3 regions of the Pseudarthrobacter sp. CCNWLW207 genome follow, and region 3 is predicted to be linked to each of the others. Evidence: riboswitches for the same ligand, from Rfam matches in the RefSeq annotation. Region 3 holds a riboswitch; each other region holds the start of a gene.
What was found. A riboswitch is a leader RNA that binds a small molecule or an ion and turns the genes downstream of it on or off. The one in region 3 is predicted to bind cyclic di-AMP.
Positions count from the first base shown of each region.

Region 1: it holds a riboswitch for cyclic di-AMP, as region 3 does, so the genes downstream of both, V9L17_RS14390 (hypothetical protein) here and V9L17_RS02800 (C40 family peptidase) in region 3, are expected to answer to the same signal.
Region 2: it holds a riboswitch for cyclic di-AMP, as region 3 does, so the genes downstream of both, V9L17_RS08505 (C40 family peptidase) here and V9L17_RS02800 (C40 family peptidase) in region 3, are expected to answer to the same signal.

Region 1 covers NZ_JBBCBS010000007.1:222,117-225,383, reverse strand. Annotated here, with positions in the region: gene V9L17_RS14395 (sensor histidine kinase) at 1-1,344, shown strand, start outside; cyclic di-AMP (ydaO/yuaA leader) riboswitch at 1,461-1,620, shown strand; gene V9L17_RS14390 (hypothetical protein) at 1,626-2,324, shown strand; gene V9L17_RS14385 (YdeI/OmpD-associated family protein) at 2,459-2,902, shown strand; gene V9L17_RS14380 (HAD-IA family hydrolase) at 2,883-3,267, opposite strand, start outside.
Region 2 covers NZ_JBBCBS010000004.1:140,895-144,161, reverse strand. Annotated here, with positions in the region: gene V9L17_RS08510 (lytic transglycosylase domain-containing protein) at 1-1,142, opposite strand, end outside; cyclic di-AMP (ydaO/yuaA leader) riboswitch at 1,521-1,722, shown strand; gene V9L17_RS08505 (C40 family peptidase) at 1,726-2,583, shown strand; gene V9L17_RS08500 (protein adenylyltransferase SelO) at 2,653-3,267, opposite strand, start outside.
Region 3 covers NZ_JBBCBS010000001.1:626,540-629,806, forward strand. Annotated here, with positions in the region: gene V9L17_RS02795 (NlpC/P60 family protein) at 153-908, opposite strand; gene V9L17_RS02800 (C40 family peptidase) at 1,041-1,700, opposite strand; cyclic di-AMP (ydaO/yuaA leader) riboswitch at 1,771-1,934, opposite strand; gene V9L17_RS02805 (M23 family metallopeptidase) at 2,083-2,901, opposite strand; cyclic di-AMP (ydaO/yuaA leader) riboswitch at 2,912-3,124, opposite strand.

The sequences.
Region 1 (3,267 bases), on a different contig from region 3:
CAGCTCGACGAACAGCTCAGCCAGGCTGCCTCCCGGTCCAACGACCCCGGCCGCCCGCCGCTGGGCGGCTTCAACGGCAGGCCGGACCCGCTGGATTCCCGCGGGCAAAGCGTGGGTACGCTCAACGCCCGGATCCTGAATGGGCAGGTCAACAGCGCCGGATTCCTGGCCTCTGATACCACGCGTTCTCCCCTGTCCGCTGAGGACAAGGAGATCCTGCTGGCCCTCCAGGAGGATTCCCGCCCTGTGGACCGGACGCTCTCCAATGGCGAGTACCGGCTGATTGCAGTGGAAACGAACTACGGTGATGTCCTGGTGACCGGGCTCCCGCTCGCCGGCAAGGAAAGCACCCTCACCTCCCTGGTGTGGACCTTCGTTTTTGTTTCCCTTGGAGGGCTGGTCTTGATTGGCCTGGCCGGGACTATCCTCATCCGGCGCACCATGCAGCCGCTGAAGCAGCTTTCCGAGGTGGCCACACGCGTCTCGCGGCTCCCGCTGGACGCCGGCGAGGTGGCACTCGCGGTGCGCGTCCCGCCGTCGAACTCCAACCCCGGAACCGAGGTGGGCAGCGTGGGGCATGCGCTGAACCTCATGCTCGACAACGTGGCCAACGCGCTGCAGGCCCGGCAGCAAAGCGAGACCAAGGTACGGCAATTCGTTGCCGACGCGTCGCACGAACTGCGCACCCCACTGACCGCCATCCGTGGTTACACCGAGCTAATGCGGATGACCGAGAACTTCACCCCGGATGGCCGGAAATCGCTGGCCCGGGTTCAGAGCCAGTCCGAGCGCATGACCACGCTGGTGGAAGACCTGCTCCTGCTCGCCAGGCTGGACGAGGGCCAGCCGTTGAAACTCAGCGAGGTGGATCTGACGCAGCTGGTGATCGAAACCGTCAGCGACGAAAAAATCATCGCACCCGGCCACAACTGGCACCTTGAGCTGCCGGACGAGCCGCTTGCGGTCAACGCCGATGCGTCGCAGCTGCGCCAGATGTTGGTGAACCTGCTCTCCAACGCCCGCAAACACACCGTTCCGGGCACAACGGTCACCACGGCCGTGATGAGGTCCGACGACGGCAGTGCCGTAGTGACAGTAACGGACGACGGCACTGGCATCCCGCCGGAATTCGTGGACCACGTTTTTGCCCGGTTTGCCCGCGCAGACGCGGCACGGACGGGATCTTCACGGTCGTCCGGTGCGGGGGCTTCGGAAGGGTCCAGCGGGCTTGGGCTGTCCATTGTGCAGTCCGTTGTGGAAGCCCACGGCGGCAGCGTGGAAGTGAACTCCCGGCCGGGTCGGACCCAGTTCACGTTGCGCCTGCCGGTGATCAACGGCTTATAGCAAGGCAACGCACCGGCGTCGTGATCTCTGTTACCAAAATGTGACTTAAGCGTCGCGCTCCTGTAGCGTCGATGGGGTGCGGTTCCCTTTGAGCCGCATATCCGGATGACGCCAAGCTCTGCCGCTTCCCGGATTCCGCTTGACCAGGCAGAGGCGGGGGACCCAGAGTCCCGGGCACTGAACTGCCCTTGGGGTGAAGCCAGCACGTGATCTTTCCGTGTGGCCGGATGCCCTCATCCGAACCCGACAGCTAACTCCGCAGGTGTGAGAGGCGATCCATCATGTCTGAATTCAAGGTACAAGCGCGCCCAGAGCGCGGTGCACACAAAGTCAACGGCCGTGGCAAGACAGCCGCGCAACACACAAAAGCTTCGTCCCTAGGCAAGCGTGCAGCCATTTTCGGTGCGGCCTGCGCCCTCCTTATCGGGGTCGGCGCAGCAGGCCAGGCTTCCGAATCCATGACTCCGGTGGCGGTCAGCGGGACCCAGTCCTCGGCTGCAGAGCTAGAGTCCAACTTGCGCCTGGAAAAGGCCGAGATGCGGGCCAACCCGGCCCCCGAACCAGCTCCGGCCGAGATCAGCGTTGCCCCGCAGGCCGCCGAACCGGCACCCGCGCCCGCACCGGCACCGGCCGCAGAGCCCGCGCCCGCACCGGCTCCCGTCGTCGCCGTCAACGATCCGGCCGGGGCCCAGGCCTATGCGGCGAGCCAGCTTGGCAGCTATGGCTGGTCAGCCGACCAGATGCAGTGCCTGCAGACGCTGTGGACCAAGGAATCTGATTGGACCACCACGGCCACCAACGCGAGCAGCGGCGCTTACGGCATTGTCCAGTCGCTGCCCGCCGAGAAGATGGCGAGCGCCGGCGCGGACTACCTCACCAACTACCGCACGCAGATCAACTGGGGCCTGAACTACATCCAGGAGCGCTACCAGTCGCCGTGCGGCGCGCTGAATTTCCACTTGTCGAACAACTGGTACTAAGCCGGTACCTGCGGCTTCCGCCATCCGAAGCAGCAGTCCCTGAATCCCCCGGTTCAGGGCCTGCGGCTTTTTGGCGTTGCATGTTTGCGCGGGCCGGGCTTCCGTGGCCTGCGGCTCCGGGCCATACTGGGGCCATGAAATTTACCACAACCATTCTGGGCAGCGGCAACAAGGCTGGTATTGAGGTTCCGGAGGAGGTTGTGACTGCCCTGGGCGCAGGCAAGCGCCCGCCGGTGGTGGTAACCATCAACGGCAAGAGCTACCGGAGCAGCATCGCGGTGATGGGCGGGCAGAGCCTGGTGGGTGTGAGCACCGCCAACCGGGAATTCACCGGCGTAGAGGCTGGCGACACCGTTGAAGTGGATCTGGAACTCGATACACAGCCCCGGATCATTGAAGTCCCGGATGACCTGGCCGCAGCCATGGCCGCCGAACCGGATGCCCAGGCGTTCTATGCCACCCTGAACTACAGCACCCAGCGCCGTTATGTGGAGCCGCTCGGGGATGCCAAAACGGAGGAAACCAGGGCGAGGCGGATCGCGAAGATCGTAGCCGACCTCAAAGCCGGAAAGAAATAATCCGCCGTCCTGCGGCGTCCGTCTCCACCGAGGCCGTGACCGCGGTGTAATCCGGGATATGAAGCACTCCCGCCGGTAATTCGCCCGTGTTTGGGCCCACCGCCACGGTCCGGATGCCCGCAGCCACTCCGGCCGCGATTCCAGCCGGGGCATCCTCAAAGACCATGGCATCCTCCGGCTCCACGCCCAGCAAGCCGGCAGCGGTCAGGTAGCCTTCCGGATGCGGCTTGCCGCGCGTCACGAGGTCAGCCGTCACGGCAGCGGCAGGCATGGCCAGTCCAGCGGCATCCATGCGGATGTCAGCCAGGATGCGGTCCGCCGACGTCACCAGGGCCACGGCATCCGCGGGCAGGCTCCGGAGCAGT
Region 2 (3,267 bases), on a different contig from region 3:
CCAGCGGGCAGCGCCTGGGCGATCCCGTAAGCGCCGGAGTAGGGGTTGGTGGCCGTGGTCAGCCAGTTGGATTCCTTGGTCCAGAGCTGCGCCAGGCACAGGAACTGGTCCTGGCCCCAGCCATAGGCGGACAGCCGGCCCGAAGCGTAACTCTTGGCTCCGGCGGGGTCGTTGACGGCACCGCCAGGAACGGAAGGGACGACGACGGGCGGCGGGCTGGGCGTCGGACCTGGGACAGGAGCCGGCGCCGGTGCAGCTGGGGCGGCCGGTGCGGCGGGCCCTGGGTTTACCGGCTTCTGGGCGGCGGCCAGGGCCGCGGCCTTGGCCGCCGCCTCGGCCTGTTGGCGGGCCTGCTCCTGCGCTGCGGCGCGCTTAGCTGCCTGCGCGGTCTCGTAGGCAGCCAAAGCCGCCTGGCCCTGCCGGAACTCCCCCTCGACGGCGGCAGTGGTGCCCTTGAGGGATGCCAGCTGCGCGGTCAGTTCCTGGCTGTGCTCCTGCTGCTCCGCAACCTGCCGCGACATGGCCTGCTGGGCCGCCTGGGCGGCGTCGAGCTTGCTCTTGGCTTCCCCTGACAGCCGTTCGCGTTCAATCCTCGCCGCCTTTTCCTGATCGGCGAGGGCGCTGGCGACGCGTTCGGCAGCCGCGGATTTGTTCACCAGGGCCGCGGTCTTGTCGCTGACGATCTGGACGATATTCAGACCCTGGATGCTGTTGGTCTGGACGGCGTCGAGGGCTACGAAGAATCCCATATTGGTGCCGCCGGTCTTGTACGACTGGGCTGCCAGGGCACCGATTTCCTTTTTGTACTGCCCGAGTTCCGCCGTGGCGCGTTCAGTCTGTGCGGTGAGGACGTCGACCCTTGAGCTGGCAGCCTGGAGCGCTGCGTCCGCCGCGGCGTATTCGGCAGCGGACGTCACGGCAGCGCCACCCAGTGCCTCAGCCTGCGTCTGCAGCCCACTCAACAGTTCGTTGATCCTGGTGACCTCCGCAGCCTTACCGGCCTCGCTTTGCTTGGCGTTTTGCACGTCCTGCCAGGAGGGGTAACCGCCTGGCGGAGTATCGTCGTCGGCATGCGAAGGCGCCATGGCGAGCGGGGCCGCCAAAACAACCGCCAGCAGGCCTGCAACGGCAGGCAGCCTCATTCTTTGAGCAAACCGGGACATAGTTGGTGAGCTTACCGGGCAAAACTCTTGCCTTGTGGATCCTGGTCCAACATTGTTATCCAGCAGAGATCCCTCCCTCAGCAGCCCCAAGGCAGGCCTCAAATACCACGCATCAGGCCTCAATCTGAGGATCAAAACGCAAGACGACCTCTTTTGTTACGTGATTTCAATCACGCGGCACCAGCTTTCGCAGCATATACCGCTATCGGGACCTGACCTGCAACGTCATTCCACACAGGGAAGAACCCCACCCGAAGATGAGGCGGCTTTTTGGCCTACATTCCGTTACCGGAATGTGACATTCCAAAAGAGCAGAGGTTATGGTCGAGCGGTGTCCTGGCTCAAGCCGGGGCATTCCCGTCAGTATGCCGAACCCTGCCGCTGAACCGGGACCCCAGTTACTTTCACTGGCAGGGACGGGGGAACCACGTTTCCACGGCTTCGTTCCGAAGCCTTGGGGTTAAGTCGATATTGCTCCGTCCCGTACGGAGCCGTAACCGGCCGGGTGTCTCCGACCCGAACCCGACAGCTCACCCCGCAGGCATGGGAGAGGCGATTACCCGTGTCAAAAAACTCCACTGCCGCACGCCATCGTGCGACTTCTGTCCGCCCCACCGTCCTGGTTGGCCTGTCTTCCTCGGCCAAAGCCCGCGCACTGACGTTCGGCCGGCCCGCACTTGCCGCAGTTGCCGCGTCCGGGCTGCTCTTTAGCATTGGCACCCCGGCGCAGGCCGGGGTCCACGGCCCGGACTCGTCCGGCACCGTCAATGTGCAGGGCCAGAACAGCGCACCGGCAGCTGCACCGGCCGCCGTTGCACCGGCCGCGGCTGCCGCTCCGGCCGCCGCAGCCACCGTCCACACGGTCGTCTCAGGCGACACCCTGGGCGCAATTTCCGCCACCTACGGCGTGGCCCTGAACGACGTCCTGGCTGTGAACGGCCTGTCGCTGACCACCATCATCTACCCCGGTGACCAGATCCAGATCCCGGGTGCCGGCTACACTGCTCCGGCTCCGGCTCCGGTGGCGAAGGCAGCCGCAGCGCCCACTGCCCCGGCCAACACCGGCGTCCAGCTGGCTTCCACCGCCGCCCCGGCGGCGCAGGCACCGTCCGGCTCGCTCGGCGCTGCCATCCTGGCTTCCGCCTATTCGCAGCTCGGCGTTCAGCAGGACTGCACCGCCATGGTGGAGAAGGCACTCCGCTCGGTGGGCAAGAGCGTAGGAGACCTTGCACCCACGCAATTCTTCGCATACGGCACCGTGGTGGGCACCCCTGCGGCCGGTGACCTGGTCATCACCGCCGGCCACGTGGGCGTCTACGCCGGCAATGGCCAGGTTGTTAGCGGCGGCGTGGACGGTTACAAGACCGAAGTCCACTCCATCAGCTGGTTGTCGGGAGCGTCCTTCGTTCGCGTAGCGTGAGTCCGGCCGGTTCGACGGCGGCGGGCGGCAACCAGCCGCCTGTCGCCGTCGTCCCCCGTTTTTGTTCGCTCAGGTTCCGCAGAACGTCCGGTAGCTGCCGAAGTCAACAGGCGCGGGACCGGCGTAGCGTTCCAGGCCGGGGCGCTCAGTGTACGGCTGCGTCAGGACGCCCACCAGGCGGTGGAACGGGTCCAGGTCGCCTGCGGTAGCGGCGCCCAGGGCTTCTTCCACCAAGTGGTTCCTGGGGATGTAGACAGGGTTCACCCGGTCCATCATGTCTGCGTCCGGTGCCAGGGCGAGCCACTTCTTGGCCCAGGCGTCAAATGCTCCTGGGTCCGTGAACATGGTTCGGGCTGCATCGGGTGTACCGCGGGCTGCGGACCCGAGGCCCCGGAGGAACGAGGTGTAATCAACCTGCCCCTCTTCAAGCATGGCGAGCAGGTCATTCACCAGAGGCCCCGCTTCGTCGTCCCTTGCCTCCGCGCCGAGTCCCAGCTTGGATTTCATCCCGGTGGACCAGGCCGTGCTGTACAGCTTCCGGAACGCGCCCAGTGACTCCACAGCGAGCGCAACGGCCTGCTCCTGGTCCTCGTGGAGCAGGGGCAGAAGCGCCTCGGCCAGCCGGGTGAGGTTCCATTCAGCGATGACTGGCTGGTTGGCGTAGGCATAACGTCCGCCGGCGTC
Region 3 (3,267 bases):
GAGTAAACAAAGAAACCCGGGATCAACTAATCCATGGTTTCGGGGTGCGCCCGTGTCGATCGCCTCTTACCGGGTCTGGGCCCGGCTGCGCCGTTAAAGCGCAAGGACCCCCGCCGTAGGGCGGGGGTCCTTGCCAAGCGTTGCTACGGAAATTAGCTGACGCGGATGAAAACCGGGCCGGAGCCAACGTTGGCGCTGAAAACAACGGTCTGGTTGCCGTTGTAGCCACCGTGTACGGCCTGGCCGTTGCCGGCGTAGACAGCTACGTGGGCAACGCCCGCACCGCCATCGGCGTAGTAGATCAGGTCGCCGGGCTGGGCCTCGGCGGCACTTACGGTCTGGCCCAGGGACAGGTAACCTGCAGGCCAGTCGTGGAAGTTGATGCCCACAGCGGCCAGGGAGTTGGTGACCAGCATGGTGCAGTCCTGGTTGACGCCCAGCTGGGCGTAGGCTGCCGACAGGATGGCCTGGCCCTTGCTGCTGGCGGCCACAGGTGCCTTCGGAGCTGCAGCCGCTACCTTGACGGTGGAAACAGCCTGAGCGGCGGGTGCGGGAGCCTCAACCTCAACCTCAGGCTCAGGTTCCGGCGCTTCAACCACGGGAGCCGGCGTGGTGGTCACCGCGGGCTTCTCGTAGGAAATGGCAATGGTGGAAGCGGCCGAAATGACCGCGGGAGCGGCAACCTCAACCTCAACGTTGGAAGCGGAAGCCGATTCGCGCTGAACGTTGGTGTCTGCAGCGTTGGCGGCGATACCACTGGTCAGGACCAGGCCGGAGGCAGCAGCGATAACCGCGGCCTGGCGACCCATGCCACCGGCGTTGTCGCCGAGGGCCTTGGCAATGACAGCCAGCGAGTTGGTCGTGGTGACCTCCGCGCGGTGCCGTGCAGCAATTGCACGTGTAGTCATTATTTCTCTCTTTCGTTTTCCTCAGGACCGCACAGGCAGGCCAAGGGCTTTGGGTGCGCCGGCATCTTGGGGGTACGCCGGCACACCCCGAACGGGGATTTAGCGAAAAGTGTTCTAGCGGGCGCGGTTCTTCTACTTCAGGGTGTAGAAGGATCCGCCGCCCGTGGAGGCCACGGAGTGCAGCAGCGTTCCCTGTGACGGGTTCAGGGCGCTGATCATCATGCCGTTGCCAACGTAGATGCCTACGTGTGCGCCGCCATTCTGCATAACAAGGTCACCGGGAGACGGTGTTGACGTGGGGGTCATTGCCGTCCACGCGTTTACACGGGGAATGCTGATGCCTGCCTGGGCGTACACCCACTGGGTGAACCCGGAGCAGTCCCAGCCGTTGGGTGAAGTGCCGCCCCAGACGTAGGGGTGGCCGATTCCGGTGTAGGCGATTGCGGCCAGGCCAGAGGCGGCCGCGGAAGATACCGCGTCCGTCAGCTTGCTGGCTGCGGGGGCCTTTGCGCCTGCTGCCCGTTCCGTGTCAGTGGACTGTGCACGGACCGTTTCGACCTTCGGGGCCGGCGTGGTCTTGACCACGGGGCGTTCGAAGGAGACGGTGGCGGTGGGGGCAGCGGTGACGGCAAGCGCCGTCTGCGAGCCGGACTCGGTGGAGGCGGAAACGCCAGCGGTGGTGTCCGCTGCGTTGGCCGGAAGCCCCATGCTCAGGATCAGACCTGATGCAGCTGCGATGACAGCAGCTTGGCGACCGACGGTCCCGGCATTTGCACTGACAGCCTTGGACACGGGGCCCAACGGGTTGGTGCGAACCGTTTGTGCGCGGTGACGCGCAGAATTATGGCGTGAAGACACGAAGGTAGCCTCTCCCAATGCCTACGAGGTGAGCTGTCGGATTCGGATGGGAGTTCACCCGGCCACGCCGCTTCCACAGGAAGCTTTGCGACTTAACCCCAAGGCCTTCGAACTTCAAAGACCAAAATTGGTTCCCCCGCCCCTGCCAGACGATGTCATGCGAACGGACCTTGAGCGGTGGCAGAGCTAGGCAATCCACTCAAGAACGTCAACTTCGGAAAAGTTGACGCAAGTTAGACGGTACAGCAGTTCAGAGCGAATGTCACATTCAGGTCACGGCATGTCACGCAAATGTGAGAGCTTTCCATCAGTTGGGCTAGAGCCAGCCGGTGGGGTCAACGACTTCGCCATTGACCTGGACCTCGAAATGGAGGTGGCAGCCTGTGGAGGCGCCGGTGGTGCCGCTGAGCGCCACTACCTCGCCTCGGCTGACCGTTTGGCCAACCTTGACGTTGAAGGAAGACAGGTGGTTGTACGTCGTTTCAAGGCCGTTGCCGTGGTCCACGACCACGCGGTTACCTCCGCCAAACTGGTGCCATCCCGCAAAGGTCACAGTGCCGCTGGCGGCCGCCAGGACAGACGTGCCGCACTGTGCCACGTAGTCCTGGCCGCGGTGGAAGTCACCGGAGCCGCCAGTGATAGGGCTCACGCGATAGCCGAATGGGGAGGCCGTAACCAGGCTCGCCAGCGGAGCACCGAGGCTGCCGGCGGAGGCGGCCCGGGTGATGGACCCCGCCGACTGGGCGCTCAAGAGTTGCTTGAGCTTGCCGTCCGGATCACCCATGGTGACTACGGATGAGCGGCTGAAGTCGATTTTTGCGGCTGCTTCGGCGGAGATTTCAGGCTGCGGAGCTGCGGAAACAGCCGATGTCTGCTGACCGGCGTCCGGCGTGGCCAGGACGGGACTGGTGGCAGGGACGGTGACTGTGAGCACCAGGCCGGTGGCCGCGAGGGCGATGCCGGCCTTTTGGCCCACCCCACTGGCCGCTGCGAAGTCAGTGATTTGCCGGAAGGGTCCCCGGCGGCGGCGCGCATCGCGCTGTGGATCCCGGGGCCTGTCCGCGGCCACAGCTGCAGCAACGCGGGGCGCTGCTGCGGGGCCCGCTGCGCGGCGGCGGCCCCTGGAATTCTGCATGGTCAAGAACGGTTCCTCTCTGGAAAGCCTGCGAAGTTAGCTGTCGGATTCGGGTCAGAGAGTTCATAGACCCGGTCCGCCGTAAGCAAGCTTCGGCGCAGAGATATCCCGTGAGGATCCTTCGCTGGAAGAGGCTTGCTGCTGACGGACTTCACCCCAAGGCAGCCTTGCGACTGCCGGTTGTGGTTCCCCCGCCTCTGCCAGTTGGTGACTCGTACTACTGATCTGCTGGCAGAGCTCGGCTCCAGATCAGGTAACGCTTTTGTATCGACGCTTGGCGTTAACTATAGGCGATTAAGCCGGACAGTAACAATTCCGTTATCTTTGCTTAAAGCCTATTCATTGGGGTAACCCGCCCGCCGGACC